3 regions of the Desulfosporosinus meridiei DSM 13257 genome follow, and region 2 is predicted to be linked to each of the others. Evidence: riboswitches for the same ligand, from Rfam matches in the RefSeq annotation. Region 2 holds a riboswitch; each other region holds the start of a gene.
The links. A riboswitch is a leader RNA that binds a small molecule or an ion and turns the genes downstream of it on or off. The one in region 2 is predicted to bind cobalamin.
Positions count from the first base shown of each region.

Region 1: linked by a shared signal. The riboswitch ahead of DESMER_RS15055 (UbiD family decarboxylase) and the one ahead of DESMER_RS02330 (energy-coupling factor transporter transmembrane component T) in region 2 are both predicted to bind cobalamin.
Region 3: linked by a shared signal. The riboswitch ahead of cobT (nicotinate-nucleotide--dimethylbenzimidazole phosphoribosyltransferase) and the one ahead of DESMER_RS02330 (energy-coupling factor transporter transmembrane component T) in region 2 are both predicted to bind cobalamin.

Region 1 covers NC_018515.1:3,267,717-3,278,331, forward strand. Annotated here, with positions in the region: gene DESMER_RS24760 (hypothetical protein) at 200-334, opposite strand; gene DESMER_RS15035 (hypothetical protein) at 694-981, opposite strand; partial or broken gene DESMER_RS24950 (site-2 protease family protein) at 1,479-1,739, shown strand; gene DESMER_RS15045 (hydantoinase B/oxoprolinase family protein) at 2,123-3,862, opposite strand; gene DESMER_RS15050 (hydantoinase/oxoprolinase family protein) at 3,865-5,967, opposite strand; gene DESMER_RS15055 (UbiD family decarboxylase) at 6,072-7,445, opposite strand; cobalamin riboswitch at 7,660-7,836, opposite strand; gene DESMER_RS15060 (N-acetylmuramoyl-L-alanine amidase) at 8,049-10,268, shown strand; gene ilvN (acetolactate synthase small subunit) at 10,365-10,615, opposite strand, start outside.
Region 2 covers NC_018515.1:501,069-509,468, forward strand. Annotated here, with positions in the region: cobalamin riboswitch at 2-183, shown strand; gene DESMER_RS02325 (class I SAM-dependent methyltransferase) at 366-1,109, shown strand; cobalamin riboswitch at 1,353-1,536, shown strand; gene DESMER_RS02330 (energy-coupling factor transporter transmembrane component T) at 1,905-2,783, shown strand; gene DESMER_RS02335 (ABC transporter ATP-binding protein) at 2,765-4,480, shown strand; gene DESMER_RS02340 (lipid II flippase Amj family protein) at 4,508-5,299, opposite strand; gene DESMER_RS02345 (hypothetical protein) at 5,628-5,813, shown strand; gene DESMER_RS02350 (CooT family nickel-binding protein) at 5,810-6,001, opposite strand; gene DESMER_RS02355 (iron ABC transporter substrate-binding protein) at 6,434-7,594, shown strand; gene DESMER_RS02360 (class I SAM-dependent methyltransferase) at 7,689-8,285, shown strand.
Region 3 covers NC_018515.1:1,502,871-1,513,485, forward strand. Annotated here, with positions in the region: gene DESMER_RS06910 (TVP38/TMEM64 family protein) at 1-316, opposite strand, end outside; gene DESMER_RS06915 (HD domain-containing protein) at 517-1,062, opposite strand; gene DESMER_RS06920 (putative ABC transporter permease) at 1,067-1,807, opposite strand; gene DESMER_RS06925 (hypothetical protein) at 1,897-2,115, opposite strand; gene DESMER_RS06930 (GerAB/ArcD/ProY family transporter) at 2,121-3,221, opposite strand; gene DESMER_RS06935 (Ger(x)C family spore germination protein) at 3,228-4,418, opposite strand; gene DESMER_RS06940 (spore germination protein) at 4,438-6,069, opposite strand; gene cobS (adenosylcobinamide-GDP ribazoletransferase) at 6,380-7,114, opposite strand; gene cobU (bifunctional adenosylcobinamide kinase/adenosylcobinamide-phosphate guanylyltransferase) at 7,121-7,756, opposite strand; gene cobT (nicotinate-nucleotide--dimethylbenzimidazole phosphoribosyltransferase) at 7,784-8,863, opposite strand; cobalamin riboswitch at 8,978-9,164, opposite strand; gene DESMER_RS06965 (ParM/StbA family protein) at 9,353-10,462, shown strand; gene DESMER_RS23740 (hypothetical protein) at 10,462-10,615, shown strand, end outside.

The DNA of each region.
Region 1 (10,615 bases), 2.1 Mb from region 2:
AGCTCATTGAAAAGTTCGTTTCGTTTTACTGAATCAGTTAAGACTATATTATAGCATAGAGACTCAATAATTTTAATCATTCCCAGTATTTCTCTCTGCACCATTATCAAAGAGGGCGTAACAAAGTAAAACCTTGTTACGCCCTCTTATATTACAGGTTCAAGTTATTAATTGTACTAAACCTTTTTAATCAACTGTATTATCTTTGTAATGAATTTTCTGGTTTCACCTTTTGGGTTTCAGATTTATGACTAACTGAAAGAGTCATATAGCATAATCCATAACCTAAAACCGAAAAACAGATAGCCGTCAGCAAAAAATCCAGTCCTTCCATACGAGCCCCTCCCTTTCAATTAACCATAATCTAGTGCAGAATATATATTAAGAATTTAATTAGCTTGTACCACTGAGCGGTATCATCCACGTCTGGACTTGCCGCTCAGATATCCAACTGAGTCATGGATCAGGCCTGATACCAGACTCGTTGGAATAACTCCCTAATGTAAGGAGTCCTTACTAGTTATTTTAAACTAATTTTCTTTATTATATCTAAACAATTTATTAACAAATTATAAACTTTTTCTCGTCTTCATATTTCTTCTTCCGACAATGTCACAATGAAAAAAAATCACCCTATTGAGATGCCTTACTCAGGTAATCTCAAAGGGAGTGATAATGGGATATACAAAAATTTTAGAGTCTTTTATATTCTCCCTTTTCATTTAAGTACTGGATATCCTTACAACCATAGTATTCTCCATACATATCAAGGGGATCAAAACCCTTCTTATGAGTACAATCATCAGAATAGCCGATATAGAAGACTTCACCATCATAGTCACACATACGAAATTTGTACTGTGGCTCTGATTCAAACTTTCTTATCAGCTCTTCAAATTCCTTGGTTCCTTTCTCGGCATCTGAGCTGAAGTATTCAGTGAAGGTCTTTTTTTCCAGACAATCTTCGGTTATTTTAAACATTTAAATACCCCTCTTCTTTTTTACTTAATAATTCTCTAAAGAACCATTGCAATAGAAATAAGCTAAGTCTTTTTAATCTTCTTGGATTTTATGCTAAGCTAAGTTTAGAGCTGCTTTTAATCAAGAAAGCAATCCAGATCTACATTAGTAATATAATAACAAAATCTTTAACAACTTCCAACTTTATTGATTATGAATAATCACTATCAACCTACAACCAACTAACTGCATACCAGTAACTTTTTAGGAATAAGAGATAAAACAGAAATAAAACTAGTAATTATGTGATTTAAGGGGTGACCATTTCAATGCATAACGACGAGGACAAACTCAAAGACGATTACCAATTGAAACCTAAAAAGAAGAGTTCTAAAACGATCTTCAGTATTCTTATCACGGCGCTTTTAGGACTACTTAATTTCAGTAAATTAGCAGTAATTGGCAAGCTGCTTTTTACACTGCTTAAAGCCTCTAAGTTTGCAGGAACCTTCATAAGTATGGGCTTGACCGTCGTTCTCTATGCTCAATTCTATGGATGGTTATTTGCACTGGGCTTTGTTGCTGTCATCTTCGTTCATGAGATGGGGCATTACCTGACAAGTAAGCAACTTGGGTTGGATGTCTCGGCCCCAACCTTTATTCCCTTCCTTGGTGCTTTCATAAAAATGAAGACTATGCCTAAAAGTGTTCGCGAGGAAGCAATAACTGCCATTGGCGGACCATTAGCAGGTGCATTTATAACGCTAGTGTGTATTGTGCTTTATATATTAACCAATAACCATTACTGGGCAGGGTTAGCTTATCTTAGTGCCTTCCTAAATCTCTTTAACCTGCTCCCCTTTGGTTCATTAGATGGAGGTAGAATTTCCAAGGCAATCTCACCCTTTATTTGGGTGATTGGGCTAGTTATGGCTCTCTTTCTAATTTGGAAACTCCACGCTTACATATTGTTGATAATCGTATTCTTCGGGATTTATGAAGTCTTCACAATGTTTCAAAAAAAATCGGAAACTGCCCAATATCTCTTTGTTGAACCCAGCTTCAGATTAAAAATCGGTTTTTCTTATCTGTTACTGATTTCGGCACTAGCCGTTCTTATGATATATTCGTTAGATATTTCAAAGTCTTTTACAGATTCTCTTTACCGCTGATTCCCCGAACGACGATCGTTGGTTGCAGCCCAATCTACACCCTCTTGCCCTATCAAAACCCCATAGTCTTGCTCAGCTTTATCCACTGTAATAATTTCATCCAAGACATCTCTCCATACTCTCTCAGGATCTCTCTGCCAAGGATCTCCCCAGCCCCCGCCTCCTGATGAGACAACCGTTAGTATCGTACCGTGTGCTAAGGAACGGGTACTTTCTTTACTGGCAAGACAAATTGTCTCTCCTTGCACTGTTTTTATTTCAACGTAGTTTAAACTTCCTGACTTTCCTGAGGCCGCTCCAAACGGAGGGATTTTCATCCCATCCCCGAACATCACAATATTTGTTGGTTCCCCTTGAAACAGTATGCTATAACGAATTCCTGCCCCCCCTCTCCACTTTCCGGAGCCGGCGGTATTGCTTTCCATTTCATGACACAAAGTTAAATGGGGGTATTGAATTTCGTTGGCTTCAATGTTGGGAGCACGTACTCCTCCATAGTTTGATAAAGGGGCCATATAGGGATACCCATCTCTCCCTAAAGTTCCTCCGCCTGATCCTAATGCACAAAACGCAAAACCTACATAAAATTCCTGTGTGCGAGGGTCAATGCCGTAAAATGATGGCCCACAGTAACGTCCAAACCCTGCCGGCAATTGTACCCCTTTAATAGAACTTAAAGCTTGAAATATGGCACTTATTATTTCACTTGCCGGGGTCAATGTACTTAAAGTAACCGGGGCGGGATCCTTAGGATTGACTAAACTACCTTCAGGCAATACTACCTTAATCCCTCGAAAGGCTCCGCTGTTTCGAGGGATATCAGAACCTAATGCCCAAAGAGCACCAATCCAAGCCGCAGTTGTACTTGTCACAAATGCTGAGTTGACGAAGCCTTTGACTTGAGGATCAGTACCCTTAAAATCAAGGGTCATCTGCTCTCCACGAATTCTAACTGTAACCTTTATTCTAATGGGATTTAGTTGAAAACCATCATCATCCACCCATTCTTCACCCACATAGTCCCCATCCGGCAACTCCTTAATGGCTTGTCTTGTGAGTCTTTCAGCATGGTCTAAGAGGTATCCCACCGTCTCCTTTACCTTAGAGGAAGAGTAGGTATGGATTAATTCTTTCAGGCGCCTTACCCCGATCTTGTTGGCGCCTATTTGCGCCCACAAATCATTTTGCAGCATGTCAGGATTTCTGACATTTCGGGTGATCAGATCCATTACCTCATTGATAACTTGCCCTTTACTGACAAGCTTAATTGGTGGAATGCGCAGCCCCTCCTGAAAAATCTCCGTTGCTTTGGCATTGTAACTCCCTGCTACAGACCCACCGATATCTCCGTGATGAGCCCTGCTTACACAGTAGAAGATAACTTCTTCATCCACAACCAAGGGTGTGATTATCCCAATATCGGGAAGATGGTTGCCTCCTTGGTAAGGATCATTGATGATAAAGACATCTCCTTCTTCAACTTGCCCTGAGTATTTTCGAATCACTTCTTTTATGCTAAAGGTCCCTGCAGCCGCTAAAATCGGAATACCATTAATCTGTGATACTAAGTCTCCATCACCGTTACATATTCCACAGGCGAAATCACATGCCTCAGCAAATATCGGAGAACGGGACGACCGCTCCAAAGCATAGCCCATTTCTTTGGTGATGGTGTCCATACGATTGGCAATCACTGCCCGCTCGATTACTTCATCTATTTTGGCAATCATAGTTAATGCCTGTCCTTTCCAATATTAATGATTAAGTTCTTGGCCTCATCTAGTTTTGCCTGGCAGTTCTCTTCTAATAGAATAGTCGTATACTCCTTTTTTATCAGGGCGGGACCTGGTAAATCCATTCCATTCCTTAAATCTTTCCAATGGAATACTTTCACTTTTCGAAAGCCCCCTTGTAGATAGACCATTTGCATCTCGATACTTGTTGGTGAAGCAGTATTTTCTCCTACAATACTATTTGCATTTATAAAGCTTTCCTCAAGTCTAGGTTCTATTCCACTCTGTGGAAGCCTTTCCTTTTCTTGAGCAACCAGTCGGAAATTAACTAAAACTAATAAATTCTCAGGCTGACAATAACCATAAAGTCTTTCGTGAGCTTCATGAAACTCCTTAGTAAGCTGCTGCCAAATCTCTGGATCACTTACAATACCTCTGACGGGAATATTGATTTCGTGATGTTGATCCTGGTACTTTAAATCTGCAGACCACGTGTATTCACGCTGATCCCCACTTACCCCCAAACGAGATAGTTCTTCATCAGCTTGAAATCTCAATTCCAGCATAGCCTTACTCCAACTTAGGCTTGGGACTTCGCCTAACACTTCATAAAGGTTACGCAAACCCTCGAACTGAAAGTTCGAGTGAAATAACCCCTGAGCACAAAAAACCGGGGCAAGTTCCGGAACCACAACTTGCCTTATCCCCACTCCTTTGGCCAATGCAGTTGCAAATAAGGGTAGCGCGCCTCCAACAGCCGCCAAAGCGAAGGAACGGGGGTCATATCCCTTTTTAACAGTCATTAAGTAAACAGCATCTGCCATTAAGGAAAGGGCTACTTGATAAATAGCATAGGCTGCTTCCGGAACAGCTAGTCCCAATGGTTTGGCTACATTCTTTTCGATTGAAGCATAAGCTAATTCTTTATTTAAGACCATCCGACCACCTAAAAAACTTCGATCATCGATTAACCCCATAATCAAGGCCGCATCCGTAATCGTCGGCTCTTGACCACCTAACCCATAGCATGCCGGACCGGGCTTAGCACCTGCAGATTGTGGACCGACCTTCAGCATCCCTCCCTTGTCCAACCAGGCAATACTCCCTCCGCCAGCCCCTACAGTATGAATATCTAACATAGGAAGTTGGACTGGGTATCCTGCGATCTCTGCTTGAGGGGTTAGTTCCATCATACCTTGCCGTATTAAAGAAACATCAAAACTCGTCCCCCCCATATCTCCGATTACCAAGTCAGATAACCCTTGCCCCCGGGCCAGGATCCAACCTCCTTTCACTCCACCTGCCGGACCAGAAAACAAAGTGTTTACTGCACGCCTACCTGCTTGAGTTAAGTCAGTAAGGCCGCCGTTGTTTTGAGCAATCGATATAGGAACCCGCAGTCCTTTAGCTCGCAAATGCGCCCGCAAATCTTGTAAGTATTTTCCGAGAATGGGGCTTAAACGAGCGTTTAAGACGGTTGTCGAAGTACGTTCATATTCTCCAAGCTGAGAAGACAATTCCGAGGAGAGTGTGACAAATACATTTGGCAAAAGTTCCTGAAGATGTTCTTTAAACTCAACTTCATGCTTCGGATTCCGACAAGCAAACAGCAAACAAACTGCGACAGCTTCCACCTCTTCTTGACGGAGAAATTCCGCAAGCATAGGAATTTGTGTTCTATCCACAGGTTTAACTGCCACGCCCCGGTAATCCATCCGTTCCCTCAAGCCAATCCGCAGATGACGAGGAACTAAAACCGGAGGCAGAGAAACACTAAAATCCCATTGCTCATTTAAACGTGAACGCCGTAATTCTAAAGCATCACGAAATCCCTCAGTTGTGATGAGGGCCGTTTTTGCTCCTTGACCCTGTAGCAGAGCATTTATACCGACAGTGGTTCCGTGAGTAAACTTTTCGGTCTGGGCAAGGAATTCTTCAAGAGTAATGTTGAAATGTTCCGCAAGTTCATTCAAACCACGAATAATTGGTTCAAGGGGGTTCTCAATACTAGACGGTATCTTTGCAGTAGCGGCACATCCCCCCTCATCACGAACAATAAAATCAGCAAAGGTTCCGCCTACATCGACTGCAACTTTAAACATCTATTCTCCTCTTCTTTCAAGTCATTTCTAGATCCCTTATACAATCTCAAAACCCTTGACTTAATTCATATATTATAGAGACTCTTCCCGAAACTAATACTCCTTTATAGTCCAAAAGACCCCAGGAAACGACGAACTTGATTCTGCACTTCAACTGACATTGTTACAGTAGGGGCAAACCCTTCAAGTGGTTTAGTGGCATCAATCCCCATCTTAGCGGTTCGACTTAGGTCATCACTTGATGGGTCTAGAGTACATCCCATGCCCATATGCTGTGGGACAATCGTCACTCCCTTGTCTGCTTGAAGCCGGGTAGCCATAGCCCATAACACCTGACGTTCATCAAAGACGTCTACATCTTCATCAACCACGACAACCATTTTTAAATTATGATCAACCGAGAAAGCAGTAAAAATGGCCTGTTGGGCCTGCCCTTCAGCAATCTTTTTCATGGAAATATAGCAATGAAACAGGCCGCAGGCAGATATAGGAGCATGAACACTTTTAATGTTTGGAAGAGTCCTATTTAAGGCATTTAGCACATCCCCTTCTCTCTGTACTGCCACTATAGTAATGTGCTCCGAACTCATACCTGGAGTGATGTCCTGATAGAGGGGTTTCGTTCGATACTGAACCGCTTTAACCTTAAAGATATTTTCCGTACTGCGGTAACAGGCGTAATTTGTAAATTCTGCAAAAGGCCCTTCTGATTCTCGTTCTCCGGCTACGATTTCCCCTTCAATAATCACCTCAGCATAGGCCGGAACCATTAGATCCACTGTATGGCAGCGAGCAACCTCCAGGGGAGCCCCAAATAGTCCTCCCATTGCTGCGAATTTACCGAGATCATAAGGAATCAAAGCCATCGATCCCATAGAAATATTGGGATGAATACCTAGTACGATGGTTGCCTCCAATGATTTCCCCAGTTCTTCAGAGCGTCGAAAATACTCCCATAGACGTTGCCGGGAATGGAGGCTAATCCCTAATTTGTCTTTTCCTTTTAACTGCATCCTATGATAACCTGCGGTATCAGCACCCGTGAGTGGATCCTTAGCAATCACTAATCCTGCTGTGATATACGGCCCTGCATCGATGGGAAAGTGGGTTAAAATCGGCAGCTTGTACAAATCAACCTCCGAGCCCACAAAAATATTCTCCCGAAAAGGAGCTTCCTGTACCTCAACAGGTTCAATTCTTTGATTAATTCTCTTGGAGAATTCAGCGGCCAATTCATTGGGATGAACCCCCATTGCTAACGCTAGACGTTCACGGGGAGCTAAAACATTCGTAACTACCGAAATATCATGTCCTTTGACATTTTCAAATATCGTCAATGGATAACGCCGAGCCTTTTCTAATTCCATGATTAAAGTACTAATCTCATACTTGGGATCAATTTCCTCTTGGACATGAACAACCTCCCTAGGATTTTGCTGCTTTACTTGATCTATAAACGATCTCAAATCCTGTTCCAAAATAAACGCCTCCTATTTTTTCCTGACCCATTTGGACCGCTAATCCCCACTAATTCCCCTCATCCATCTCCAGCACGCGCCTGTTCCGAATAATTGACCTCCCAGGCAAATCCAATTCTTCAAGAGCCCTTACGGAAAACCAAAAAAGACGATAGAAAAAGCCCGCAGTCATTGACTGGGGGCTTTACCATCGTCCACCAAAGCCTGAAAACAGGCTTATCGTATATTACAGGCAGGTCTTCTGGCTCAAAGTTCATCATCTCCGCACGCCTTCCCAGCCGAAGCCAGTGGCCAATGTACGAGACTCCCTTCTCACAGTGGTGGGTCCGCTCAGGATTAATACCTGATTCCCTATTCTCCCTATCAGGGCACCTGTAATAGGTATTTTACCAGCTTGGATTTTTCAGCTAGTTTATTTGAATATATCCTTCGACATTGAGTTAGTATTTCCTGCTATTTCATAATTTTTTGTTTAATCTATATTGTCGATGTTTGTTTAAAACCGAGGGGGTCTTTCGTCCTATTTTTAGATGAACTTTATCTAAATTCATCAAACCCTGTTAGCTTTTATGATATAATCTTCATAACTTCATATAAGAGAGGGTGGACCAACTGAAAAAGCTAATTTTTTCCGTCATTACTACGCTTGCATTCGCCTTATGTGCACCTCTAATTGCACAAGCAAGCCCCTTAGCCTTTACTTCCGAACGTATCGCAGGACAAGACAGAGTTGAAACAGCTCTTAAGATATCTCAAAAAGGATGGGACTCCGCTCTAACCGTAATTTTGTGTGAAAATAATGATTATCCCGATTCTATAGCGGCAACTCCTTTTGCTGTAAGCTTAAACGCACCTATTTTATTGACTAAGGGCGACACAATCGACCCTCGAGTTATTAAAGAGCTGCAGCGCCTCTCACCGGATAGAGTAATCCTCCTAGGCGGCACTGCTTGCTTACAACCGGCCATTGAAAAAGAACTTGAAGGACTTTCTTTACACTGGGAGAGAATTGGGGGAATAGATCGTTATGAAACATCCGTTCTTCTGGCTAAAGAGTTATACAGTGATTCAATGATTCTTGCTAATGGAGATAATTTCCCCGATGCTCTATCGGCGGCTACATATGCGGGAATAAAACAGATCCCCATCGTTCTTACCTCTACCACGCTGCCTGATTCAGTCATCAAATATTATCAAGATAATGCTCCAAAACATTTAATCGTAATAGGTGGAGAAGTAGTTGTTCCTTCTAAAGAGTTATCTAAGCATAGCTTCGTGATTGAAACTCGTTTAGGCGGCTATGATCGGTACGAAACCAATGCTAAAGTTGTCTCCTTTATGAAAGAAGCTTATTCGTCAAATGATCTTTTCTTAGCTTCGGGCATCACATTTCCCGATGCTGTAGCGGGAACTGTACTTGCCTCTAAATCTAACGCCCCCCTTTTACTTACAGAAAAAGATGATATTCCTCCTGCAGTTTACAGTATTATGCGTCAACATATGAAAGTCGAACCACCTACTCAGGGACCTTCAAATAATAACTCTCTAAATCAAGGAACAGTCACTGCTTCAGGAGGTTTAAACCTTAGAGAAACACCCTCTGCCAGCGGCAACGTACTTATTACGATTCCTACAGGAACGACAATTAATCTTATTGAAAAGCAAGATCAGTGGTATAAAGCCAGCTATCAATCGAAAACAGGCTGGGTCTCGGCTAACTATCTTAGCGTTATAGCGAAAAAGGGAGTTATTAGTGCTTCCGGGGGATTAAATCTTAGAGAAACCCCCTCTTCCGACGGGAAAATGCTTGTCACAATACCCAAAGATGCATCCGTTGAGCTTATCGAACAGCAAGGGGATTGGTATAAGACAACCTACCAATCTCAGACCGGTTGGATTTCCGCTCAATATGTAATACTTGCCGGAACAAACATAGAAACACCTCCAACTTCTACAGCTATTAACTTAAGTCCCAATGGTAAAGTTTATATTCTAGGGGGAACAGGCATCATCGGCTCATACGCTCAAAATATTATGGAAGGAAAGTCTCCTTCTAAATACCCTGACAATCTCAAGGCTTTTCCTGCCTTGCCTGCTGAAATTAAAGAACCCTCAAGAGGTGACGATGATGTCCCTACCCCTCCCACTAATCCCTCTGATCCTCCTGCAACAACTTATGACCCATCCACAGAAGTACTGATCAATCCTTTTGATGGAATTCCCGCCAATGCATTGTCCGGAAAGACTATCATGATTGACCCCGGTCACGGCGGCCCGGATACAGGGGCAATCGGCCCTTCTAAAACCTACGAAAAAAATAACACTTTAGCAATTGCCCTAGCCTTACGGGACACCCTAAAACAAGCCGGCGCTACCGTTATCCTTACCAGAGATAAAGATATCGCACTTTGTCAAAACTACACTGAAATTGAAGATCTACAAGCACGGGTTAACCTGGCAAATAACGCAAAGCCAGACTTATTTATCAGTATCCATAATGATGCAAATACAAAGTCCGATATTCAAGGTACCTCAACCTATTATTCTCAAGATAACCCTCAAAACTTCGCCAGCCAACATTTAGCTAATAGCATCCAATCTGCTGTAATCGGTACGATTAAATCTAATAACCGCGGACTTAAACAAGCAGGATTTTATGTTTTACGCAACACTACCATGCCTGCAATCCTTTTAGAAACAGCCTTTATATCTAACCCTTATGAGGAAGCTAGATTACAGAACCCTAACTTTCATAAGAACGTTGCCAGTTCCATTCTGATTGGAATCTACAACTATTATAAAAACCCCTTGCCTAAGGCATGATCCCAATCAATAATACCCATCTATAAAGTCACTAAAAAACAGGGTGTTTCGCATCTACGAAACACCCTGTTTCTTCATATAAACCCATCATCAAGCTCATTGAGCTTTAGCGGGAATAGGTCCTCGGGAAAGAGCAATTTTTCCTGTGCGAGCGATTTCGATAATTCCATGATCGTCATCTAAAACCTGACACAGTGCATCAATCTTTGTTTCATCTCCGGATAGTTCTATGACCATTGTTTCTCTATTGACATCCACAATGCTTGCTCGAAAAATCTCTACAATATTAATAATATCCGATCGGGTTGCAGCACTTGCTTTCACCTTAATCAAGGCCAGCTCCCGTT
Region 2 (8,400 bases):
AACTTCATACCAATAAACGAGTATACTTTTTTAAGTGAAAGTATTAATAGGGAAGTCAGTCAATCTGACGCGGTCCCGCCACTGTGATAGTGAGCGGCCTTACATGATGTCACTGGGATACTGGGAAGACGTAAGGCAGCGATGAACTTAAGCCAGGAGACCTGCTCGTTTAGATTAATCAGAACCTACGGAAGATAGGGGAGGTGTTCTTTATGTCGGGTTGTCAGCAACTTAATCCGATTAATAGAGTCAGTCATAACCCTTTACAGGTATCTGTAAAGGGTTTTTTTAGCTCTCTGAGGTGCTATCTTGTTCTTGTCTGAAGAAGTCGAACTATTAAATTACAGGGATGGGGAGAGAAACGTATGTTAGAACATGGCATTGAAGGCTATTGGGATAGGCAGGAAACCGGCAAGAGCAAATCCGTTCAAGATGATCGAGCCTGCCCTAAAAAAGAAGCTTGGAAGTCATTGTTGATTAAATATGTCGGGCGCGGAGAAAACCAGCAGGTGTTAGATGTAGGAACCGGAGATGGCTTTTTGGCAATATTATTAGCCGGGCTGGATTATTCAGTTACAGCAATATATGGGCATTCAGATAGATTGGAACAAGCTCAGAAAAACGCTCAGGCCTCAGGAAAGAACATACGCTTTTTGAAAGCCGAGGCTCATGCTATTGACCTGCCCAATGAAAGTGTTGATTTGATTGTTGCAAGAAATGCCCTGGGACTTTCCCTTCACCCGCAGGAAGTGTATCAGGAATGGTTTAGACTTTTAAAACCGTACGGTAAGGTATTGGTGTTTGACGCTAATTGGTATTTACGCCTTAACAATCCGGACTTGCAACGACAATGTAATAAGTATCGGCACCTGGCTATCAAGAAAGGTTATCAAGACAACAGCATCTTCGAGCAGCAAGTAAGCGAGGCAATTGCTCGGGGAATGCCCTTATCCTATGAAAGACGGCCACTTTGGGATCATGGTGCATTTCGGCGCTGCGGCTTTCAACAAATTGAAGTTGAGGAAAATATTAGCCCCTGGGTTTTTAGTGAACTCGAACAGATCTTGTACTATCCAACTCCAATGTTCGCTATTTGTGCGACAAAATAATGTCCGGAAGCTAATTTAAGTAAAAGTCCCAAATCTGAAGATTTGCATCAGAATTGGGGCTTTTCATTTTTGGAAGAGCTAAGCCATAACGGCACAATCTGCTTAAATTCTCTTTGTTCCTGTCTTAGTAAATAATAACTAATTGTAAGAGAAAGAAAACAGCAGGGATTCCACAATTTTTGTTGAATAAAAACTTGTAGAATGAAAAGCTAGAATATTATAAAATTGCTGAAATCCGGGAAAACTTAATAATGAGCAATGAGTATACTTTCTTGAGAGAAAGTATTGAAAAGGAAAGTCAGTTAATCTGACGCGGTCCCGCCACTGTGATAGTGAGCGGTCTTACAAAGATGTCACTGGGCCACCGGGAAGACGTAAGGCAGCGATGAACTTAAGCCAGGAGACCTGCTCATTGCAACCACGCAGAACCTACGGAAGATAGGGGAGGTGTTAAAAATGCTGACCGCACAGTGTCAATATTTATTAGTGTTTTTTGCTTCTCAACAACGTTGAGGAGCTTTTTTAGTGATCAGATTTAAGCAAACGGATTTAGGTGAAGTAAAGAGATGTGGATTAGACAAACTGGGATGTAAGTGAAAGTAGTCTATAGGTGAATACTTTAGGAATGCTAGCCAAGGGTGAAAATTTCGCAAAGAATTTAACAGGACAGGACGATTTGGGGGTTCCGGGGGTGCTTCTTCAGGTGATCAAGTTTGAGGAATGGCAGTTCAGGACACTATAAAAGCGAACCACAAACAGGAAGATAAAGTGACTTTGGGGAAGGGGGAGAGATGATTGAACAGAGCATTCACTACATTTCATCCAGCAGTAAGCTTTATATTTTTTGCAGTCATGCTAATTTTCACCATGCTTTTTTTGCATCCGGTTTTTCTGGGGTTAACCTTAATTCCCGCCCTGATTTTATCAATAATTCTTAATGGGCGTAAGGGTGTCAAGTTTAGTCTTTTATTTTACCTGCCAATGTTTTTGTTCATCAGTATCGCTAACCCCTTATTAAATCATCGCGGAAGAACCGTATTATTTTACTTGATGGACAATCCTATTACTTTAGAAGCGGTGCTTTATGGGATATGTTCAGCGGTATCCTTGATTGCAATTTTGGCCTGGTTCTCTTGTTACAATAAAGTAATTACAGCGGATAAATTTTTATATCTATTTGCTAAGATTTCTCCGGCAGTTGCCCTGCTGATTACTATGAGTATGAGAATGACTTCTAAACTAAAATATCAACTCAAGACTATTAGTAATGCTCAACATACCATAGGCTTGGATCAGAGTACTGGAAATGTTAGGGAGAGAGTCAAGAAAGGTATGAGAGTCATTTCCATACTGTTGAGCTGGTCCATGGAGGATGCCATTGAAACCGCTGATTCTATGAAGGCCAGAGGGTATGGGTTAAAAAACAGAACGACCTTTTCACTTTTTAAGTTTGATAAGCGGGATGGTTTGGTTTTGGCTGTGATCAGTGTCTTAGGGGCAATATGCTTGGCAGGGTATTTTTTAGGGTACGGTACCTTGCAGTTTTATCCCTCAATTAAGCCTGTAAATCTATCAATTCAGGCTATTGTGCTGTATTTTGTCTTTGCCGCATTGGCATTATTGCCGATTATTATTGAGGTAAAGGAGAGTTACAAATGGCGTTCTTACAAATAAAAGACTTGAGTTTTTCCTATCCCAAGACCCTGGAAAAGGCCCTCTCCAATGTGAACTTAAGTATTAACCAAGGAGAGTTTATTCTGGTCTGCGGTGTGTCCGGCTGCGGAAAGAGTACACTTTTAAGGCAGATAAAACGTGAAATCGCTCCCCATGGCACGCGGACAGGGAAGGTGTATTATCAGGGCAAAGATGTTGAGCAATTAGATCAGAAAATCTCAGCTGCTGAAATTGGCTTTGTCATGCAAAACCCTGAGACTCAACTAGTAACCGATACTGTATGGCATGAGTTGGCCTTTGGCTTGGAAAATCTGGGACTGAGTACACCTGAAATTCGCCGCAAGGTTGCAGAAATGGCCAGCTTTTTCGGCATCAATGGCTGGTTTAGAAAATCCGTGGATGAATTGTCGGGCGGCCAAAAGCAACTCCTGAATTTAGCATCAGTGATGGTCATGCAGCCTAAGATACTGATCCTGGATGAACCAACGGCTCAGTTAGATCCCATTGCAGCCCAAGATTTTCTGGCAACCATTGCTAAGATCAATCGAGAGTTAGAAGTGACCGTAATCATAACAGAACATAGACTCGAGGAAGTATTCCTGATGGCGGATAGGATTGCAGTTATGAACAAAGGAGAAGTTATCTGCTTGGAGACACCGGAGCAAACAGCTAAACTCTTAGCGAAGAGGGAGGATATATCTGGGATTTTTAAGGGGCTGCCTTCCGCGATTCGAATTTATAGGGAGTTAAGGGTGGGTGAATATTGCCCTTTGAGTGTGAGAGATGGGAGGAAATGGTTGGCAAGCTTCATGCTTCCGGAAAAGGGAGGATTAGCGAACCTTACCTTGCACCTCTTGGCAGAGGAAGTTCAGTTCCGTAAACCTGTGATTAAAGCGGAAGAAATCTGGTTTAAGTATACCAGAGAGGGTGACGATATTTTGCGTGGGTTTTCCCTTAGGGCCTACTCCGGAGAAATCCTCAGTGTGTTGGGGGGCAACGGAAGCGGTAAAACGACAATGCTGAGAGTGATTTCCGGATTACTAAAGCCCAATCGCGGGAAGATCATCATTAATGATCAGAAAATAGAGACCTATAAAACAAAAGAGCTTTATCAAAACAATCTGGTGCTTCTGCCGCAAAACCCCAAAGCCTTATTTGTTTGTGATACGGTTTTAGAGGATCTTCAAGAGGCGGGTGCTGTTCTGAGGTTGGATGTGGCTGCCCTCAGGAGTGAAATTGAGAAAATTGGCCAAGAGTTGAGGATCACAGCTTTATTTGAGCGTCATCCCTATGATCTAAGTGGTGGAGAGCAACAGAAGGTGGCTCTGGCCAAACTTTTATTATTGAATCCCAAAATAGTGTTATTAGATGAGCCGACTAAAGGCCTTGATCCCGAATCCAAGGAAGAATTAGGGGGAATCTTACAAAGGCTTTGTCATAACGATGTTGCCATAGTTTTAGTGACTCATGACATCGAATTTGCGGCTGAGTATGCTGACAAATGCGCTATGATGTTCGACGGGGATATTGTATCTGAAGGATACCCCAAGGAATTTTTTGCAGGAAACAATTTTTATACGACAGCGGCAAACCGAATGGCCAGAGGAATTTGCCCAACGGCGGTGACCTGTGAGGATGTGGTTGAATTATGCAGGGCATACTCAGCCTTCAGCCCGGATGCAGGAGTTCAGGCCTAGAAGCGAGTCTCAGCTCAACTCCGGTTCTTACATGTATAGGCCGGCAATGGCCTTAGCCACAGGGATTAGGAGCAATTGTCCCATAAGAGTCCCCAGTAGTTTTGAGCTCATTAAAATAACGACGAGGGCCTTGACATCCGCATAGGGACGATTTCCCTTCAAAGCCTGATCGGTAATAATTGCTGATTTAGGGTCAATAAAAAGCATGAAAATAATATTTGCGGCTGTGTTAAGTACTCCTGCTGAGGCTGAAGCAGCCAGGCGGTGCTGAGGGTCGACAAGTAATGTGGCATAATAAGCCGACATTACTCCAATAGTATAAATCCCTGTTACCAGGATATTGAGGACTATCAAGTTAATCGGTATTTTACGATAAGGCAGATGATTGACCATTGCTCTGGAAGGCAGGGTAATACTGTTAATAAATCTCCGCATACTGCCCCATCTTAAAGCATCGATAACTATTGATGGCACAGAGGCTAAGTGTTCAAGCTTGGCTACAGCTTGAGAGAAGTTTTTCAGAAAAGTAGGAGTAAGAATTATACCGAAAAGGGTGCCGGCAGTTGCTAGAAAAATGACCCTGCGGATAATTGGAAGAGGATCGATACTGTGACTTATTGAGCTATCCATCAAAGCTCCGATTAAAGGAACTTGCAGGGTATGAGCAACGAGAGATATTAAATAAAATAAGTTAAAGAGTGAGGTAGAGAGGGAGAATTGTCCGCTTTTGATAAAATTAAGCCGCACAGAGTAAGCAAATGTATCGATGATGTGAATTATTAAGGTTAAGAAATACAATTGATATAGGTTGCCCTGCACTTGCCCACCCCCACCTTAATATGACTATGTGAGATAGAGGCTGGAAATACTCTTGGCAGCGCATAGGGCGGGCAACAACCGAATCATTCTGATGCGTAAATGTAGCTTTGCATACAATATTTTAAAAATTATAATAAAAATTAAAAAATTTTGTAAAATCAGAAAGGTATTTTAAAGTTTTTGTAGAATATAGAATTATAGATTATAGAATATAGAAATAGAGTATTAAGAAAGTAATGAAAATATTGGGACCATGGAGGTCTGGCACTGGGATATAGTCAGCTCCATGGTTCTTTTAACCTAAAATTATATGAAAAGAGGTTAGGCTATGGGACAAAGAACACGAACACAGGAGACAGAAGATCGCAAACAATCGTTGTACGCTAAAAAATCAGAGATTTTAGGGAAATATATGTCGGATAGAGAAAGACGCTCTCGCTGGCTAGTCCAGCTTATGGATATTGAAGATGAGCTGGAGGAATTATCCCCATCGTCAAGAAAAAGAGACTTTTAAGATATTTTTTCAATGATAATTCGGTGGTTGAGCAAAGTCATAGCTTTGATTCTGGCAGGAACAAACATCTGTCTGCCAAGGATGTCCATTAGATTCACGCCGTTCTCACAGGGTTGAATGCTATCTACCGACTCCATGATCAGGACTTCCTTTTCCCCATCTTGGAGATAAACGTTAGATTCACACATTACAATCATCCTCCTTCAAGCTATAAAAAGACCATGGAGGTCTTGACTCGACTTAATGTCAAGTCAAGACCTCCATGGTTCTTTTTTATTGTATATTTGTGATTATTCTATTCCACAAAAAGTGGATAATTCCTTCTCGCAATTGTTGGATTTTTGAAGAAGTGTTATTTGGCTATTCAAGTATCTTTTAAGGAAAATTTTCCAAAACAAGCAGGGGTTTCAAAGCTAATGACGAATACTACTAAGGAAATTATAAGGAAATTAACTAGTGTATTTAAGACCATGGAGGTCATTAGGCGGCATAAGGCGCCTATGATTTCTATGGTCTTTTTAGGTATTTAAGAAATAGAGGTGATGCCGATATCTTAGCAGAGGAGACATAAAGGCATGTGCAGAATGTAGGTGCTGGCAAATCAGGAAGGGGATTATAAAATGAGTAAAAAAATCATAAAAGATTGCGCTCGGTTGCTATGTTTACTGTTGGTCGGGATGGCTTTGTTGGGTTGCTCAGCAGGGCCGGGCAGCAATAAGGCGGAGACAGATCAGCCCGCAGTAAGCGCACAGGGAACAGTCAATTCGGAAATGCAAACTGTGACAGATCTAGTGGGGCGTGAGGTCCATGTAAAAATTCCGGCTCAAAGGATTGTGGCAGTTGGGCCGGGGTCCTTAAGGCTGGTTGCTTATGCGGAGGGAACCAAGGGGGTGGTTGGGATCGAGGATATGGAAAAGAAAGTCCCCACGGGCAGGCCTTATATGTTTGCTTATCCGGAACTAAAGTCCTTGCCTACCATTGGGCAGGGCGGGATAGATACGGTGCCGGATGAAGAAGCGTTGCTGAGCGTTAAGCCGGATGTCATATTTATCGCCTATCTGGTGGACAAAGCTAAGGCAGATAATCTGCAGAAAAAGACTGGGATTCCTGTCGTGGTTTTGAGTTATGGGCCCTTGGCAACCTTCAATGAGAAAGAAATCTACCAGTCCTTGGATCTGGTCGGCCAGATTATCGGAACACAACAACGGACTGCAGAAGTCATTAATTATGTTAAGAAGAGTCAGCTGGATCTGGCAGAGCGCACTAAGGGTATAGCAGACGCTGATAAACCCAAGGTCTATGTAGGTGGGTTAGGAGTGAAAGGAACCCAGGGCATTGAAAGTACTCAAGCCAAGTATCCTCCGTTTATGAACATTGGAGCTCGGAGCGTCGTCGATGAAACGGGAAAAAGCGGCAGTTTGATGATTGAACGGGAAAAGCTGGTGAGCTGGGATCCTGACATTCTCTTTATTGATGAAGGCGGGTACAGTAAAGTGCTTGCCGACGCTCAGAAAAACCCGACATTTTATCAATCTCTAAGGGCTGTCAAGAACGGGCAGGTCTACGGTCAGATCCCCTATAATTTTTATACTACTAATATTGATACAGCCCTGGCAGATGCCTATTATGCCGGGAAGGTGATTTTTCCGGAGAAGTTTCAGGACATTGACCCGGTTAAAAAGAGTGAGGAAATCTACACCTTTCTCTTAGGTAAACCTGTTTATGAAGAGATGGCCAAAGATTATGGCGGCTTTAAGAAACTCGATTTAACTCAACCCTAAGAGAAGTTAAATCTGCTCAGGTCAAAAAATGATGTTAGACAAGAGATTGAGTTTTAACTATTAGTGGACTAAAAGGACAAAAGGAGAGAGCAGGATGAGTCATAAAAAAGCCTATTTTGATGAGAAGGCAGCCAAGTGGGATACTCTAATTGAAGATGAGGTAATACTCAGGTTAAAAAATATGGTAGAAGAGCTGGCCTTGCCCCCGGGCTGTAAGGTGCTGGATCTGGGGACAGGCACGGGAGTACTGGTTCCTCTGCTGATCGAAGCCGTGGGTTCAGCCGGAAATGTGGTGGGGCTAGATTTTGCTCCCCAGATGCTGGCAGAAGCTAGAAAAAAATATCAGTACCCTAACTTAGAGTTCATAGAGGGAGCTGCGGAGGAGATTCCCTTGACAGATCAGGCAGTCGACGAAGTGGTGTGCAACTCAGCTTTTCCCCACTTTGATGATCTGAGGCGCTCTGCTCAGGAAATGGCTCGCGTTCTGAGACCCGGAGGGCGAGTTACTGTCATGCATCCCCACAGCAGAGAGTATATTAATAATCTCCATGTGTCGCTGGGTGGTGCAGTCCAAAACTGTCTGCTGCCGGAGGAGAAGGAGATGAAGTCCATCTTTGCTGAGGCGGGGTTTGCAGAGATCACCTTGGAGGATGCTCCTCAGGGTTATTGCTTATCGGGAAGGAAAGCATGAGCTGGTTAAGGGAAAAGACTGGGACAAAATCAATGAAAGGGTTTGCGAAGGTTTAGGGACGGCAAACAAGGGATTTACTTCCGGAGGGAATTGAATGTAGATGGGATTAATGCGT
Region 3 (10,615 bases), 1.0 Mb from region 2:
GCTGGGCCCATTCTTGTCCTAGATTGCGGGATAAATAGAAACCCAGTGAGGCTCCCAGCAAACTTCCGACCAGAGAGAGGAGAAAACCGTTAACCCAACCAAAAATGAGGGTGTTCCCCCCCGCGATTAAGGCAAAGGGAGTTATAGGAAAGAGGGCCAGAAGCATTAAGATGAATAGGTCAACAAAGATACTAACCCATCCCCATTGGGTAACAAGCATCTGAAAAGCAGAGGGATTCTGGAGTTCAGGATACAGTAAAACGACAAAGGTTAAGGAGACTGCCAGAGTAAAGAATGAAAAAAATTTCTTGGTCAAGACTTCACCTTCCTTAAACCAAACGGCATGCTATCAAAGGCATGCCGTAATTATACTAATCTGAAAGCATAACGTTTCGGTGCATACTGCAAAAAGGCTAATTCGTGCGAAGACAGCGTCTTCGTGGAGCAGCCGAGTTTCTACCCACTAATAATAATTGGACTAAGTAAATGCTGTTGGCAATTTTTTTGCACTCTACGCTAATGGGGCCTCGTAGGTGACGTTTTCAGGCGAAGGAGCTTACCATGTTTGATAAGGTGAAGAGAGGTGTATCTCTCAGAGGGGGGGAGTTGCCTCTTGAATTTACAGCGAAATTCTTGAATAGAGGCTATCTTATCAGCGAACATAACCAGAAAAGCTTCTTTACTGCGGGGTAGGCGGAGAGTAAGGGGCCACATATGACTTAAAATGATGTCCTTTTCCTTATCACTGAGTTCGAAACACCGTTCTGCATTCTGACAGGCAATTCTTGGATGACGAAAACCATGCCATCTGGATCCATCCGGTCTGAGTTTATGCCAATCGTACAAGAAGAAGTCGTGAAGGAGGGCTCCCCGAGTGACAGCACAGGTATCCAGATTTACTTTGTCTTCCAGTCGGATAGACCAATTATAGGCTATTTGGGCAACCCGGAGAGAATGTTCAAGAGTAGTAAAAGGCCTATGATGGGTGAATTGCCCTAACTGTTGATATTCCTCATGGTTTAAAATGTCTTCCACCTGCTTAGATAGACTCAATGACTTCACCTTCCTAGTCAAGTGAGTGAGTATTGTTTTCACTATCTGGGTTGTAGAATTTATTGCGCTGAAGCTTTAGAAAGTGTTCCATGGCTTCTTGCTTAGCATAGAGTAAGGCCATCTTCTCATGTAAAGTGTGACGCATTTTTGGATAGGTATGCAGTAGTCGATAAAAGGGAGAGCAGGCAATATGGAAGGTTGGTAATTCCAATCGTTCATAACGTTCTTGAAAGGCGGTAACAAAGTGCTCTAAACGGCGTAATAACAAAGAAGAGTGAATTAAATCCCAAATCACATAGACAGACATGATTAGAGCAAAAGCAGTACGAACCGGAAAAGGGGTGAGTTGAATTTGCAGTTGAACCGTCGGATTAATGATATGATAAAACACAAGTCCTAATCCCCCCCAGATCAAACTGAAAGGAAGGGCAATTCGTCCCTGTAAATTAAAAGGAATAGAGTGATAATCCCAGAGTTGCAAGTGATAGAAACGCTCGAAGAACCAACCGGCTACATATTCCAGCAAGGTCGATAAAAAGACAAACCATAGAAATTGTAGAGGTAAGGAGACGCCGCTTATCAGTTCAGAAGTCCAAATTACCAAAGTAGAAAAGAATCCATAAATGGGGAGAAAAGGGCCGCTCAGAAATCCGGGATTTACGAGCCTGCGTTGGTTGGAGGAACGATATAGAGTTTCCATAACCCAGCCTGCAAAGGCATAAATAGAAAAAGTCAGGATAAAATCCGTTAACATACAGATCTTAACCCCCCTGCATTTGATTATGTATAGTTTATCGTATATTAGTAGGGTTGGCAAAATTATATATGGATAAAGGAGATATCCTAACGATAGTTTATGTGCAGGATATCCTCAACAAGATAATCAACTCCTATGGCAGGGCTAGGAATTTGAAATCCTAATGTTTGCAACAGAGCCAGCATAAAAGTTAAGGAGAAGAGGACTGAAAATACCACTAATTCTCGCCAATATTTGTTTCTAATTAAATTCGGGACTTCATAGAGGACAACCCCTAAAAAAGCAGATATTAATAATAAAAGCATGGCAGTTAATTCCTTCCGTTATTTTGGGGTAGTTTTCTTAGTTTCGCTACAATTAAAGACATAAAAGGAAGAACAAGATAAAAATGTAAGCTAACGATGGGTGTATTATACATGATTGAATAGCTTAATTGCATTTTTGATTGATAGGATATAAGAGCTAAAACAATGCTCAGGACACCAATTATTACAACCAGAGGCTGATAGGTGCGGAGTTTTGTCATCTGGGCTATACTCAAAACCGTCGCATAATAAAAAATACACGATAATACAAATAATAATAGGATTTGAGCCATTGCCACGAATATTTCCAGCCTAGTTAATATCTTACCGATATTAATCAAGCGTACTGATTCCATTGAAGGAGAAGTCACTACTGGACTAAGAGGGCCGAGTGTTGCTATGTTGCGTATGGTACCTAATACTAATATAAGTCCCGCACTAATCATTCCTAAGAGAATTGGTTTCTTGGCCTTGCGTTTTTCATCTACTGAGGGAAGAATCATCAAAAAGACAAATACTTGAGAAAATGAAATATGGGTGATTATATGTGTGCTCTGAATCAAATCTCCTATAGGTATCTCCAAAATTGGTAAGAAATTTGTAAACTTCATATCTTTTAAAAGCATGGCAAAGGTTATGAAGACAATTATTGCCGGGATAAAAGCAATCACTACAGACATTCTGGCGATTACTTCAATTCCTTGCCGTACTGCCCAAGCACAGATGAAAGCAAACATGATCATAATGAAGCTCATGGGAGTTTCCGGCATAATAAAGGTCAGGACGAAATCGCCAATAAACCAAAGATATCCGGACAAGGTTATTAGAAAGAAAAGGCTGTATTGTAAAGAGATAAACTTACCCAGATAGGAACCGTAAATAAGATCGTTAATTTGGACAAAGTTCTTGCCGGGAAATAAATTGGCAAGTGAAATATAGACTAAAGCTATTACGGTACCGATAATCATAGCCGCTATCACTGCCAACCAGGTATCGTGCTTAGAAATTGGGTAAGCAAAGGTCAAAGGCAAGAGTGCCCCTTGTATAAAACAATTAACCAAGAAGAACAATTGAAGGCTGGATATTACTCCTTTTTCAAGTCTCATTAAGGTCTATTGCTCCTTTTCTGGTGTTGCAGGTCGCCCGATCAATCCGGATCTGCGTATTTTGGCTTGGACAGTAATTTCTACATCAAGATTGGAGTAGATTTCATCCCAATCATCTTTCATCTGTGTCCACTCCTTCAGGTGTCTTTGGTGGAATATATCCCCAAATCCAAAGATATCTGCTTTAAGCTTTTGGGACTTTTTCAAAGCTGATTCTACTTCGTCGAGGATAGCCTTTTCTGCTTGCTTGGTCAACTTTTCAGCGGCATCAGGGGCTACTAAGTTTGCATCGCAAGATTGATCGCCAATATTGCCTTCTTCTTCGATTTCAATTGTGATCGAGGGCTTACTGTCAATTATTTGAGAGGTGATTTTGCCTTTAGAGCGGATGATTTCTAAACTCGCTATTCCTTGGCAGTCGGGACACCTGACCTTAATGATTCCACTCTTTACCTTATTTATTGCCCATAACAGTCCTCGAGTTTCTTCCTTGGTAAGTTGACCAATCAATTTGTCCTTTTTAAAGACAGCAGTACCTTCCACAGACAACTCGCTGTTAGCCCCTTGGCCCTCTATTTTTATAATAGGTGCGATAGGAGCTGTTGTGGGGCTCATTAAACGGGTGACAAACTCGTTAAGTTGCGTGACACATGTTTGCGAGTTTGCGGACTGCGATTCCATTAATTCTGATATACCCACTGCAGGGATTTTTTCCAGCTTTGGTTGAAAATCTAGGATTTCGCTTGCTTTGTCTTGGGCGACAAGCATATACACCTCCAGACGAGTTTCCTGATCCCGGACAAAGAAATCCAGGTATTCTTGGATGCCTTGTTCGGCCAGAGAATGCCCAAAGATTATCACCTGATTATGAGGCCAGTATAATTTACGGCTTGATTTATGGGTAAAACCTCTAATTGTTGCAAACATACCTTCTCCCGTGTTTTGCAGATTCCAATACGCTCTGGAGTCTCCGCTTCCTCCGCCACCCCCCTCCCCAGTACCCCCAGAATTGAGCTCGGAAGTTTTGATCAGTTGGGCCGTGACCTCTAATTTACCGGAATCCTCGTTCTTATCCAGCCCAGCCCCCATGACAATTCCTAGATTGGGCAATTCACGACGATTCCAACAGCCGGTAGTACCTAAAGAAAGAATTAAGATTGTTGTCAGTAGGGCTGCCGCTTTCTTTACGCTTTTCATCACTACTCCTAAATTATAATTATTCAGATTGACTTTCTTTTTCCGAGGGAGGACTGGGTTTTAGACGAAAATCCTTGCGCTGAGTATCTTCACTGCCCATAAAGCTGGGACGAGTTATCATTGCCCATAAAGGTGCTCTGATAAAGGAATCTTTTAAATCGGCAGCACTAAGGGGAGCTATCGGGGAAAGAAATGGAGTGCCAAAGGATCTCAAAGATGTTAGATGAATGAAGAGCCCGATAAGACCGATGATAATACCAAAACCACCGGAAAACCCAGCCAGGGTGACAAAGACTATCCGCAATATTCCACCGGAGTCTGTTTGAGCCGGCACGACAAAACTAGCGACGGCAGTTAAGGCTACTACAATAACCATAGGTGCTCCGATTAAGCCTGCGGTTACCGCAGACTGGCCAATAACCAGAGCGCCGACAATACTTACTGCTTGCCCCACAGGTCGAGGCAATCTAACCCCTGCTTCTCTAAGAATCTCAAATACAACGCCCATACCTACGGCTTCCACAATTGCCGGAAAAGGTACGCCTTCCTGAGCCGAGGCCATACTAAATAGCAGTGGGGTTGGAATTAACTCTTGATGATAGGTAGTTAAGGCTACATAAGTAGCCGGTGCTAGGATACTAATCAGATAAGCCATAAATCTAATTAAGCGAATGAAGCTGACGAAATAAGGTCTGGAGTAATAATCTTCAGCGCTTTGAAAGTTTTCAAATAAAAGCAAGGGAACAGTAAGCACAAAAGGAGTACCATCTACAAAAATTGCAGCTCTCCCTTCCAGAATTTTAGCCGCCACAGAGTCGGGTTTTTCTGTGTTGCCCACGGTAGAAAAAATTGAGAAAGGAGCGTCTTCAATGAATTGCTCAATATAACCCGACTCTAAGATCGAATCGGTTTTAATGTTGTTAAGTCTGCGCTTGATTTCTTCAATGAGTGAGGGGTTGGCAAGGCCTTTTATATAAGCAATACAAACACTTGTCTTGGTTCGTTGACCTATCTTCATAGTTTCTAGGATTAAATCCGGGTTTTTTATTTTGCGCCTTAATAAGGTAGTGTTCGTTAAGATATTTTCAATAAAACCCTCCCGGGGTCCGCGAACGACAGATTCAGTTTTTGGCTCGTCCACACTGCGGGCTTTCCAGTCGGCTGTCATTATTAATAAGGCCTCAGGGCACCCATCAACTAATAGAATACTTGTACCAGCCATACAATTATCAACGAGATCGTTAATGGAATTGGATTTGCTTACTTCTCCCACTGAAAGCATGGTGGTTCTGATAATTTCGATAATATCAAGTTTTGATGCAAGTGTGGTCTTGTCCAACTGTGATTCAAACATTAAGGGCTTAAGGATACTGTCATTAACTATTTTTGGATCTGTCATCCCTGTAAGATATAGCAATGCCGCATCGACTTGTTTTGGCAGATTAATCGTGAACTCTCTGATGACAACATCATAATTATTACCTAGGGATTCTCTGAAAAGATCCAGGTTGTTTTTAAGACTTGCGGAAAGGTGACTGGTGGTGCTTTTTTCGTCTTTGTCTTTAGAAGCTGTAGAGTTACTTTGGCTCAATTTATAGTTTTGTCCAAGCAGCTTCAGATATTTCAGTCTGCTAAGCAGATAACTGAGCATAACCCCCATCCCTTTCCATACTAGTCAGAAAGTGGTACAGTGCAGTACATACTTTCTGGAAGTTTCTTTCTCACAGATTCAAGGGCCTATGATTCTGAGAAGCCAACTCAGTTGCCTAAGCCCTTAGTTAATATTAACCATTATATCCAAACTTATTTATGGCTTGGGAATGGAGCTAGTTATGAAAATAAAAAGCGTAAGATTTCGGGGACAAAGTCCCTAAACCTTAACGCTTCTATATCTGTTTCTGTATAAGCATTCTAATCGCTGTAGTAACGTACCGGGAAAAATTAGTTCCGTCCTTGAAGAATCACCTAAGGAAGGGAAAAGCCACTAACAAGCAGATAACTTCAGATAGTTCAATAAATGCTCCATAGAGATCCCCGGTTAATCCCCCTAAGAGCGCAGAAATTCTCGAAGACATGAGAGTGATTATTAAGGCCGATACTCCAAAGGCAACCGGGCCGGCTAAACCAAGAAGGTAAAAGGATAGGCCGAATATGACTGCCCCGCCAAGCAGGAAAGTAACCCACTGAGAAGCTTCGTGAAATCCTTTGCCCAGTCCCTGAGAACGAGCATAGGGAAAGGCAATAACCCCTATCTGAAAGACCCAGCGTGCGAGCATAGGCATTATAATCAAAATAGTTAACATTGAGGGAGTCAGGCTGGCAAGTAAGCTGAACTTTAAGAGCAGCAAGCCCACCAAAGCCATGGAGGCATGAGCGCCAACTCGGCTGTCCTTCATGATTTCTAAAATCCTCTCGGGGCTTCGAGCGGATAATAAGCCATCCATGCTGTCCATGAAACCATCTAGGTGAATTCCTCCGGTGAGCATTAACTCAGCACCTAACAAGATAGCCCCTATAACCAAAGGTGGAAAATATGGAATAAGGGCTTTGGCCAACAGCCAGAGGAGCAGACCAATGATCAACCCCACTAGGGGATAGAAGCGATAGCTTCGTGTGAATTCTTCTGTTGTGATGTCTTGGGGAACAGGTAAAGGGATGCGAGTGAAAAAAGTCAGAGCAATCAGAAGCCCGCGCATTTATAATCACTCCTTGTGCAGAGAAGCAAGCAGCTTCTCGCCGGAGGTTTTCAAATCCATAGGTAAACCGGCGATAACCATATACACATGGTCAGCACTTCTGGCCAATATCTGATTGCTTCGTCCGGCTAAATCCCTGTAGGCCCGAGCTAAGGGGTTTTCGGGGACTATCCCTTGTCCTACTTCGTTGCTGACAAAGATGACCTTCGGTTTAATCTCTTGAGCAAGACCTGCAACTTCTTTAACCGCAGCCAAGACTTTCGGCTCTACATGGTTATAAAGATGGGAGTGATCTGGGGAATCGGGAGTTGATTCTGATTCATATGCTTCCTGACTTGAGTGTTCGGCTTGTCCGGCTAGGAGCATATTTGTAAGCCAAAGAGTGACACAATCAAGAAGGATGACTCCCTCCTCATCTTTAAGTTGAGTTAAGGTTTGCCCAATTTCCAAGGGCTCTTCGATGAGCCGCCAAGAGGAGGGACGCTGCTGTTGGTGTTTTTTAACCCGAATAGCCATTTCCCCATCCCAGATTTGGGCTGTTGCAATGTAAATGACCGGACGATTGTCCTGAGCAGCAAGAAGTTCTGCAAAAGAGCTCTTGCCGCTCCGAGCACCACCTGTGATGAGTGTAAACTGAGACATAGGTTCATCGACTCCCCGTAGTTAATATTAGCTGGATTTTTCGCTAACTCCCGCATCGGCGAAGGTAGCCATTTCCTCGATGATACGAAGAGCTGCTTCTACGAAATAAAAGGTCAAGGCTGCACCTGTTCCTTCGCCAAGCCTCATATTAAGGTTGAGCACAGGATCGAGGCCCAGACCGGCCAAAGCTTTACGGTGGCCTATTTCCATTGAACCGTGAGAAGGGATCATATAAGCAATGGATTGTGGAGCAAGTTTAGCCGCAATGAGTGCCCCAGCAGTGGAGATAAAGCCATCAATGACAATGGGAACATGGCTGGCAGCAGCTTGCAGGATGGAACCGGCAATTGCGGCGATTTCTAAGCCCCCGACTTTGCTAAGAACATCTAGAGCATCCGAGGTGTCCGGCTGATTGACCTCAATGGCTTTTTCAATAGCCCGGCGTTTTCTTATGATTCCCTCATCGTCAATGCCTGTCCCCCGTCCGACAACTTCTTCGATAGGAGAATTAGTTAATAAAGCAACAATGGCAGAACTGGGGGTAGTATTGCCAATTCCCAGTTCCCCGGTGGCAAAGAGGTTATAGCCTTCACGAATCTTTTCCTCCGCCACTGAGGCACCGGCCAGGAGAGCTTGCAAAGCTTCATAACGTGACATAGCCGGACCTTTAGTCATGTTTTTGGTGCCATTGGCTACGCGTTTTTGAATAAGTTGTCCCTCTATCGGGAAGGCAATACCTACATCTGTTAAAAAGACCTCGGCATTTGCCTGCCGCGCTAAGACATTGATGGCTGCGCCGCCATTCATAATGTTATAGGCCATCTGAGGAGTTACTTCTTGGGGAAAGGCACTTACTCCTTCTTCAACGACACCGTGATCTCCTGCCATTGTGAGAACGGCTTTCTTTTGAATTATCGGCTTGGAGGTTCGTTGAATCCCACCAAGTTGCTTGGCAATATGTTCTAACTGGCCCAGACTTCCTTGGGGCTTTGTGAGAGAATCTAAACGCCCTTGAATTTGATCCATTGCTTCTTGGTCCAGACCTTTGATGTCCGAAATTAGTTTTTGTAATTGAGTGTAGAGTTGTTCTTCGGTGAAGCTTTCCATATAATTTCCTCCCCCTATTTTATAATAATTTTCAAAATAGAAAAGTCCCGACCACAAATAAACTGTAGTCGGGACTTTACCGTCATCACCGCTGCTTCCCATAAAATAATGAAAAGACATAAACATCTTTAGGCAGGTCTCCTGGCTATCGATTCATCGCTTTGCTCGTCAACCTTCCCGGAAAAACCAGTGGTTCACGAAGCTCATCGAATACAGTGGTGGGTCCGCGTCGGATTTGTTATAGTATAACTTACCGAACTTCCCTATTCTCCCTTAGGGGCACCTAAAATGTAGGGTATTAATTTATTTTAGAATAGCACAACTTTTTTTGAATCTCAAGGAAAATATTAGAGAATTCTTTGACACAGATTTTTACAAGAGAGTTTCCTTCGTATATAATGGTAGGTATTAGTAAGCACGTACTTTTTCAATTTTTATAGACTGTTTTATAGAAAATAGACTGTTATTGGACGAATAGGAGGAACCGGTGTGTTTGAAAGTGATATCCTAGTAGCTGGAGCGGATCCTGGATTTGGAGCGATTAAACTAGATACAGGTGAAACAAAGGTTTTATTTCCCGCTGTCATTTGTAAAGGCAATGAACGAATTTTTTCAACATTAGGTAATACCTTAATTGGTAAGGGGTCTGATTTACAAACTCAAATAGCATCCTTGGACGTGATTGTTAAGAATAACTCCACGGGTGTAGAGAAGCATTATTTTATGGGGAGTTTAGCGGAAAGCTTAAATCCCAACGAAGCCCATTATTGTTGGGACGAGGACAAATCCTCGGATGAAGAAGCTACTGCCTTATTGGTGGTCGCTTTAGCCCTTGCTCAAAAGAGTCCCAAAGCGAATGTCTACCTGGGAACCGGCGTTCCTGTTAAATACTATGCATCCCTAAAGGACAAATATGAAGCTGAGTTGAAAGGCTCTTTTTCAGTCATGTTCCGTTCCGGGCCCTTGGAAGGAATGACCCGTCAGCTCAACATTTTGCGCTCTCGTGTACTTCCCCAAAGTTATGGCGTTTTTATTAAGGAAACTCTTAATGATTACGGAATCCCAACTAGTCCTAAGTTGTTTAGCGGGTACGTTGTGGTCATTGATCCGGGGTTTAGAACTACGGATATTGCTACTTTCTATGATGGAGTTATGCTCGATCCTCCGAACTCCTTTAGTATTGAAAAAGGGTTAAAGTGGGCTTATATTGGTGTGGCTGAAAAGCTCAAAGAACTGACCAGCAGTCATGCTAATCCCCTTGAAACAGATGATAAAGAGCTGGATAAAATTTTCAGGGTTAATGGCGGCCTGTATCCCTGGAATAATGGAACCATCAATCTTAATCCGATTATGAAGAGTATGCTGACCCAGTTGGGAACGGATATTACTCGCGAAGTGAAAAAGGCATTAAAACCGATGCTCGGTAAAATGCATACTGTAATTGTTGCCGGAAAAGTCGGTGAAATGGTTTATGAATATATTCAGATGGAAAATAAAAATCTAATCGAAGATCCTCAATTTGGCAATGCTACAGGCTTTCGGATTATGGCTGCCACTTTGGTCAATAATATTACCAAGAAATCGGACGTACCAGAATAATGCCGTTTCAGCCCTTATTTATACCTCTGTATTTTGATAAATCTTCAGAGGAGGATCTTTGGCTGGCTTTACAACAAATTGATCCGGAGAAGAGGAGCTCTTTTATCAAGGAGACCTTAAAACAAGTATTAGTTCAAAAAGAGCCTTTTAATA